DNA from 2 places in the Mesorhizobium cantuariense genome. Region 1 is predicted to be linked to the other one. Evidence: predicted binding sites of a transcription regulator. Region 1 holds the regulator's gene; the other holds the start of a gene.
The links. Region 1 encodes PhoB, which activates phosphate uptake and scavenging genes when phosphate is short. Its sites were predicted from a motif close to TGTCATNNANCTGTCAT; they were not measured.

Region 1 (4,284 bases):
TATGGCCCGCGCATCCACGGACTGGCCAAGCGCAAGGCCGACATGGATCAGATCGTCGAGTCGAGCCTGAAGAAGGCGGCAATCTGGAACGAGGTCAAGGACCGCTTGCAGGAACCTGGCACCGGCCTTTCCGGTGGCCAGCAGCAGCGTCTGTGCATTGCGCGCGCCATCGCCGTGTCGCCCGAGGTGATCCTGATGGACGAGCCGTGTTCGGCGCTCGACCCGATCGCCACCGCTCGCGTCGAGGAACTGATCGACGAACTGCGTCAGAACTATACGATCGTCATCGTCACCCACTCGATGCAGCAGGCGGCGCGCGTGTCGCAGCGCACCGCGATGTTCCATCTTGGCTATCTGGTCGAGGAGGGAGCCACCGACAAGATGTTCACCACCCCCGACGACAAGCGCACCCAGGACTACATCACCGGCCGGTTCGGCTGAGTTCAGCATACGAGGGACGAAGATCATGGGTGAACATACCGTCGCATCTTTCGATGAGGATCTGGAGCAGGTCAGCCAGCTGATCCGCGACATGGGCGATCTCGCCCGCTCGATGGTCAGTGGCTCGACCAAGGCATTGCTCAATTCGGACAATGCGCTGGCGCAGCGGGTGGTTTCCGACGATGCCATCATGGATGCACGCCAGCGCGAGTTGGACGATCGCGCCATCACGCTGATCGCCAAGCGCCAGCCGATGGCCAACGACCTGCGTGCGGTGGTCGGTTCGATCCGCATGGCCGGCGACCTCGAGCGCATCGGCGACCTTGCCAAGAACATTGCCAAACGCGTCGGCACTGTCGGCCTGAGCGTCACGCCGCGCGACCTGTCGCATTCGATCGACGGGATGGCGCAGCTGGTGCTGATCCAGGTGCAGGGCGTCATCGACGAGTATGCCGCCGCTGACGCGGCAGCGCTTGCCACGCTCAGAAACAACGACGAGCGCATCGACGTCAAATACACCTCGGTGTTCCGTGAACTGCTGACCTACATGATGGAAGACCCGCGCAACATCACTGCCTGCACGCATCTGTTGTTCTGCGCCAAGAACCTCGAGCGCATCGGCGACCACGTGACCAACATCGCTGAAAATGCCTATTATGTTTTGACCGGCACGCAGCTGCCCGCCAATCGTCCGAAGCAGGACGAGACGGCAATGTCCGCGCCGGCCGCATGACAGGGATGACCAGTCGATGATCGCGCCACGCATCATGGTGGTGGAGGATGAGGAGCCGCTAGGCGTGCTGCTCCGCTACAATCTCGAATCCGAAGGCTATCAGGTCGAGGTGGTGACGCGCGGTGACGAGGCCGAGATCCGGCTGCAGGAGAACGTTCCCGACCTTCTGGTGCTCGACTGGATGGTGCCTGCGGTTTCCGGTATCGAACTCTGTCGTCGGCTAAGAATGCGTCCCGAGACCGAGCGGCTGCCGATCATCATGCTGACCGCGCGTGGCGAGGAGAGCGACCGCGTGCGCGGTCTGTCGACCGGCGCCGACGATTATCTGGTCAAGCCGTTCTCGACACCGGAATTCATGGCCAGGGTCAAGGCGCTGCTGCGCCGCGCCAAGCCGGAGGTGCTGTCCAGTGTGCTGAAGGTCGGCGATATCGTGCTCGACCGTGAATCGCACCGGGTCTATCGCAAGAAGAGCGAGATCAGGCTTGGACCGACCGAGTTCCGCCTGCTCGAATTCATGATGCGCCATCCCGGCCGCGTCTTCTCGCGCAGCCAGCTGCTCGACAATGTCTGGGGCGAGACGATCTACATCGACGAGCGCACGGTGGATGTGCATGTCGGCCGGCTGCGCAAGGCCGTCAACAACGGCCGCATGCCCGACGTCATCCGCACCATTCGTGGAGCGGGCTACGCGATCCGTGAGGATTGAACTCGCCCGTTTGAATTCACGCCACGTTCTTGCCGGCGAGGCCGGATCTTGTTTGCGCGCCGGGTGCGAAAATCTCCTGGTCGACGAAGGTCAGCGCACGCATGGCGCAGCCTTCGCGGATCAGCGGCAGTTCGTTCGGCTCGGTGTCGAAGGAAATCGATTTCGAGTGCTGGCCGCCGGCGGTCTGGGCAATCGCCTTGCGCAATGCCGGCTCGATCAAGTCGAAGGCAGCGGCGCTGACCCCGACCATGGCTACGGGCGCCGGATCGATCAGCGCGAACAGGCTGCCGAGGCCGTAGCCGAGCGCTTCGCCGGCCTTGCGATAGGCCTCGCGCTCGGGTCCGTCGCTTTCGCGGGCCGCGGTGGCCAGGGCACGCATGTCGGCGTCGCTGACATCGGCGACGGGTTCTGCGTCCTCACCCAATTGCCTTGCGCTGCGCCAGATGGCGTAGTTGCCGGCATAGGCTTCGACGCAGCCGCGCCGCCCGCAGCGGCAGAGCGCGCCGTTCGGCCGGTGGATCATGTGGCCGAACTCGCCGCCCGAGGAATGGGTGCCGGTGAACAGCTCGCCCTTCAGCACCAGGCCCATGCCGATGCCGTGCGATAGAAGAATGGCGATGAAATCGTCGCGGTAGCGATCAGGGTCGCGCCAGCGCAGTGCTATAGCCATCATGTTGCAGTCGTTTTCCATGGTGGCGGGGATGCCGAACTCGTCTTCGAGTATGTCGGCGAAGGCGATGTCGGTGTGAGGCGTGATCGGCGACCACAGCATGGCGCGGGCATGGGTGTCGGTGATGCCCTGGATCGCCAGAGCGATGCGGGCGATGCTGCGCACGTCAAGATCGGGGTCTTCGAGGCGGCGCCGCACGATTGCCGTGCATTCGCCGATCAGCGCCTCGCGCGGCATCGTCAGCGTGTCCAGCCTGCGCTGCTCCTCGGCGATCACCTGGCCGGCATAGTCGATGACGGCAACGGAGAGAAAATTCAGCGACAGAACGACGGTCATCACCGCCGCCGCTTCCGGATTGAGGCTGAGGCCGACCTGCGGCCGACCGCGTTTGAGCGAGCCGGCCTCGCTCGGTTTGCTTTCGGTCAGGATGCCTTCGCCGATCAGGTCGGAGGAGATCGCCGATATGGTCGAGTGGCTGAGGCCCGTGGTCGCGGCGATCTCGGTGCGTGACGGTTGTCCGGCGCGGCGCACGGCTGCGATCACCATCGCGCGGTTGCGGCGGCGCAAATCGTCGTGGCGGATTCCGACCGACATGTTTCTTCACATCCTCCCGGTCGCCGCGGTTCTTCCTGCCCCTGGAACGCTGCCGGCAACGCGGTCAAATACTGGCAGAAGCGGCCCGCCCTGTCACTTATTTATTCCGAGGCTCGAAAAAAATTCTGAAGGACATCAAAATCCATCAGAATCGATGTTGACAGCGTTCGGGTGTTGGATCAGTATTTTTTCGAGGCTCGAAAAAATAGAGCCTCTGTGCCGGCCTTCGGGTCAGTTTGGTCGCGCCATACGCGGCGCAGGGAGGATAATATGAAAAGATTCACAGCCGCCATCCTGGCGGGTGTCGCCATGTCGCTGACGCTCGTGTCGGTCGCACAGGCCAAGGACAAGGTCATCGGCGTTTCGTGGTCCAACTTCCAGGAGGAGCGCTGGAAGACCGACGAGGCCGCCATGAAGACGGCGATCGAGGCCGCCGGCGACAAGTACATCTCCGCCGATGCGCAGTCCAATCCCGGTAAGCAGCTCACCGATGTCGAAAGCCTGATCTCGCAGGGCGCCAACGCGCTGATCATCCTGGCGCAGGATGCCTCGGCCATCGGCCCGGCGGTGCAGAAGGCGCTGGATGAAGGCATTCCGGTCGTCGGCTATGACCGGCTGATCGAGAACAAGGATGTCTTCTACCTGACTTTCGACAATAAGGAAGTCGGCCGCATGCAGGCCCGCGAAGTGTTCAAGGCCAAGCCGGAAGGCAACTATGTCTTCATCAAGGGTTCGGGTGCCGATCCGAATGCCGATTTCCTGTTCTCGGGCTCGATGGAAGTGCTCAAGGAAGCCATAGACAGCGGCAAGATCAAGAATGTCGGCGAGGCCTATACGGACGGCTGGCTGCCCGCCAATGCCCAGAAGAACATGGAACAGTTCCTGACCGCCAACGACAACAAGGTCGATGCGGTGGTCGCGGCCAATGACGGCACCGCCGGCGGCGTCGTCGCGGCGCTGACGGCTCAAGGGTTGGCCGGCACCGTGCCGGTCTCGGGTCAGGACGGCGACCACGCCGCGCTGAACCGCATCGCGCTCGGCACGCAGACCGTGTCGGTGTGGAAGGACGCACGCGAACTGGGCAAGAACGCTGCAGAGATCGCCTCGCAGCTCGCCGACGGCAAGAAGACGAGCGACATT
Region 2 (4,284 bases), 1.1 Mb from region 1:
TCCAAACACCCCTGTGGGAGAAGGGAAGAACTCTAGATCAGACCCGACATGTCGGAAAAAGCCATCGCCTTGCGCAGCACCTCGGCGAAGCGTTCGCCGGCCGCTTCGCGTGGGCCGCTGTTGTCGATCGAGGTGACGCCAGGTCCGGACAGGGTCACATTGGCGCTGCGCGCCAGGCGCGCCAGTACCTCGCCGCGCGACTCGCGGCCGCGCATCGCCAGCCGCTCGGCCAGCACCTCCGGCGAGGCGGTGATTTCGACGATGGCCAGATTGGCATAGCGCTCGCGCAGAACGGGAATGATCGCGCGCGATACGTTGGCCACCGTGACATGGCCGTTGGCGACCGCCCAGTCGACTTCGGCCGGGATGCCATAGCGCAGACCATGCGCCTCCCAGGAGATGGCGAAGGCGCCGTCGGCTTCGGCCTCGACGAAGGCGGCATCGGCCAGCGTGTCGTGGTCCTCGCTGGCGGCATCGCTCGGCCTGGTGATGACGCGGCGGACGAACTCCAGCCTTGTCTCGTCGGCAAAGCGGGCGCGGGCGTAGCCGATCACCGTGTCCTTGCCGGCGCCGCTTGGTCCAACCACGGCGACGAAGACGCCATCGCGGATCGGAAACGTCTCGGCAGACAATTCCCGCTCGATCAACGCCGACACCATCATGCGACCCGGCGCCCCTGCCGCCAGACGGTGCGCACGACCGGGATGTGATCGTCGACGCGCACGCGCACCAGATCGGCGCGGCGGCCCTGCTCGATGACGCCGCGGTCGGTCAGGCCAACCGCATCGGCCGGGTTCTTCGACACCATAGCGACCGCCTGCGGTAGGGAAATGCCTTCGACGACGTCGCCGAGGAAGAATGCGGACTGGATCAGGCTGAAGGGAATGTAGTCGGACGACAGGATGTCGAGCAGGCCGTCGCTGGCCAGCGTGCGGGCCGAGACATTGCCCGAATGCGAAGCGCCGCGCATGACGTTGGGCGCACCCATCAGCACGCCGAGCCCGGCCTCTTTCGAGGCCCTGGCGGCTTCTTCCGTGGTCGGGAACTCGGCGACGCGCACGCCCTGTTCGATCGCCTCGCCGACATGGCCAAGGGTGGCGTCGTCATGGCTGGCCAGCACGATGCCGCGCTCATGGCAGGCGGCGGCGATCACCGCCCGGTTCGGTGCCGAATTGAGCGCCGATTCCCCCATCCGCTTTTCGCAGAACACCTTGAAGTCGCGATCGGTCAGCTTCAGCTTGCGCTGGTAATAATAGGCATAGGTTTCGAGGTTGACGAACTGGCGCTGGCCGGGCGCATGGTCCATCAGCGATGCCAGCTTGACCCGCTCGTCGCCGTCGAAATTGGCGAATGCCTTGAGGCAGTCCGGCGCCGAAACCTCGCAGCGCAGATGGATGAAATGGTCGGCGCGCAGACGATCCTGCTGCACACTGTCCTCGATGGCGTCGGCCAGCTTGCGGATATCGGCTGATGTCAGGTCGGCATCTTCGTCCATGCCGACGCGCAAGGCGTCGAGCACGGTGGTGATGCCGGCGGTCGCCACCTGCGCGTCATGGGCGAGCACGGCGGCGATCGGATTCCAGCGCACCTTGGGCCGCGGCGCATAGTGGCCTTCGAGATGGTCGGTGTGGAGCTCGACCAGCCCGGGAATGATGTAATCGCCGCCCATATCCTCGCCGATCCGGCTGGTGCCGGTTTCGATGCCGGCGATAAAGCCATCGCGCAGCACCAGCGAACCCTCGACGATCTCGTCGGCAAGCACGATGCGGGCGTTGTGGAGAACAGTCTCGGCGGTCATTTCAGGCAGTCCTTGGTTATTCCGGCTGGGGTTGTTCCGGCAGGGTGTCAGGCAGTTTTTCTGGCGGAACGGCGCCCGAGTGCGTGATGCGAGAGCACCATGAACGGTGCGCCCGGTTCGGTTTCGACAAACAATGTCAGCGCATCCACCAGCACGGGCTGTTGCAGAATGTCCGCGAACAGACTGTCGATTGCTGCGCGCAAACGAGGGCTTTCCTGTGACGTTGCCCGGCCGGACAGCGTCATGTGGAAGCGAAAGGTCTCGAAGACATAGGGGTAGCCCCACTGGCAGAGATTGCGGAACTCGGCCGGCTTCAGCGAATCCGGGCTGCGCCGCTCAATCTCGGCTTCCGTCAGTGGCGCGCGAAACCGGTCGAAGCCAAGCACGACGTCATCGGCGAAGCGGTTGAGCGGAGGCAGCGAGCCTTCCGGCACCAGTGCGAAGAAGCCGTCGATCTGGCTGACGACGAGACGCGGGATGGTCACCACCGGCGTCGCCTCGGCAAAATGGTCGAGTGCGGCGCGCAGCGAGGCTTCCGTCTCGTTGGCGGCCAGGCGGAAAGGGGCTTTCAGCGTCGCGTGAAAGCCATAACGGCGCGCCGAAGCGGTGTGGAAAGCGACTTCCGCCGCCGACAGGTCGGCTACCGCCTCGACCGGCCTTGTCGCGGCGCCAAACGGGTCGCGGCCCAGCCAGTTGGCGGCGATCCGCGCCAGCTTCTCGTCCTGCCGGGGGGTGAAATAGATGGCATAACGCATGGGAAGTCCTCGTCAGTCCCGCTGCCATAGGTGATTTCCATGACGGATTGACGAAGCCTTGCAGGCATTCAGGTAACAAAACGGTGCGGCCGGGTCATTAGCCGACGATTTTTTCGTGCTGGACCAGTTGTTGCGAAGGCTGAACGAACCGGTCAGGCCTTCATCAGCCATTCGTGCTCGGGCGCATTGTGGAATTTCCACGTCCGCTTCGGTCCGGCCATGACGTTGAGATAGTAGAGGTCGTAGCCGTGGCAGGCGGCGCAGGGGTGATAGCCCTTTGGCACCAGCACGACATCGCCATCCTCGATCGCCATCGCCTCATCGAGCGCGCGATGGCCGTTCTTGTCGGCATCGGTGTAGACGCGCTGGAAGGCAAAACCCTGCGGCGGGTTGAGGCGGTGATAGTAGGTCTCCTCGAGATAGGATTCGGTGGGCAGATTGTCCTGGTCGTGCTTGTGCGGCGGATAGCTCGACGTGTGGCCGCCGGGCGTGATGACCTCGACCACCAGCAGCGAATCGGCCGGCTTGCCCTCCGGCAGGATGTTGGTGACGTAGCGCGTGTTGGTGCCCTTGCCGCGCACCTCCTGACCGAGATCGTTCGGTCCGATGACGCGAACCGGCAAGCCGCCGCCAAGGCCCGGCGCCGAGCAGACCGCCAGCTCCAGCTCGGTATCCGCCGTCACCGACCAGTCCGAGCCCTCAGGGACGTAGACCGACCAGGGCTTGCCCTCGAAGGGCGACATGCGTTCGCCGAGCAAGCCCAGGTCCTTGCCGCCGGCCGTGGCGCTGCCCTTGCCGGTGACGAACACCAGGCAGACTTCACGATCCTCCGTCTTGCCGGACGCGCTCGCGCCGGCCTTCAGCCGATGCAGGTCGAAACCGACATAGGTCCAACCTGCGATTTGCGGCGTCACATGGGCAACGCGGCCATGGCCCTTGTTGGCTTTGACGAGCAGCTTCGACATTGTGTCTCTCCTATCGCAATCTTCGAGATTGGCCGAAGCCTCCCAACTTCGTCATCCTAGGGCGTAGCACGAGCGAAGCTCCGTCGCGGAGACCCTAGGATCCATGCCGTAACCTCAGTCCAAGAACGCAGCGGAACGGAATTCTGCACCGCAGCGCCGTTTTGATGTCGCGGCATGGACCCCGGGGTCTGCGCTGCGTCGCTTCGCTCCTTGCTCCGCCCCAGGATGACGAAGCGAGGAGCGTTTCAGCCAATCTCCAACGCATGCGATCCGTTATGCGCGCAGTGCTCGACCCGTCAGCCTTCTGCGTCATAGGCCGCTTTATTCCTTTGGCTCGACCGGAGGCTTGGCCTCGTCGGCCGGCTTGTAGAGATAGAAGAACTGCCAGACGGCGTAGCCGGCGAAGCCGAGCGCAAGCACGCCCCAGAACGGCGTGCCGGTGGCGAATTCGATGATCGACCAGATGACGCAGACCGCGACGACGGCGACACGCCGCCACAAAGGCCGGAAGAAGGGGTGTTCGGAATCTTTCATCGGGCCAATCTACAGCAATCGGCTTCGCCGGGAACCCATCGCATCAGGCATAGGGAAGACCTAGCCCTAGGCATTGGGAAAGCCTTGCGTCTCCACCGTGTAGCCGGCGGCGGTCATGACGCGCATCAATTCCTTGTAGCCAACTTGAGCCATTCTGAGCGGCGGGTTCTTCTTCGGGTCCTGCTCGGCCTCGACCACGAACCAACCCTCGTAGCCATGGTCGGCGAAGCGC

Region 2: a site for PhoB is predicted at 2,593-2,609, ahead of ACFOJ9_RS35165 (DUF1045 domain-containing protein). Genes of this name have one in related genera too.

The regions. Positions count from the first base shown of each region.
Region 1 is NZ_JBHRVD010000001.1:6,048,081-6,052,364, reverse strand. Features, by position in the region: gene pstB (phosphate ABC transporter ATP-binding protein PstB) at 1-441, shown strand, start outside; gene phoU (phosphate signaling complex protein PhoU) at 467-1,174, shown strand; gene phoB (phosphate regulon transcriptional regulator PhoB) at 1,191-1,880, shown strand; gene ACFOJ9_RS29515 (ROK family protein) at 1,897-3,144, opposite strand; gene xylF (D-xylose ABC transporter substrate-binding protein) at 3,415-4,284, shown strand, end outside.
Region 2 is NZ_JBHRVD010000001.1:7,181,763-7,186,046, forward strand. Features, by position in the region: gene phnN (phosphonate metabolism protein/1,5-bisphosphokinase (PRPP-forming) PhnN) at 33-662, opposite strand; gene ACFOJ9_RS35160 (alpha-D-ribose 1-methylphosphonate 5-triphosphate diphosphatase) at 659-1,798, opposite strand; gene ACFOJ9_RS35165 (DUF1045 domain-containing protein) at 1,846-2,553, opposite strand; gene iolB (5-deoxy-glucuronate isomerase) at 2,706-3,518, opposite strand; gene ACFOJ9_RS35175 (DUF3329 domain-containing protein) at 3,840-4,052, opposite strand; gene iolE (myo-inosose-2 dehydratase) at 4,119-4,284, opposite strand, start outside.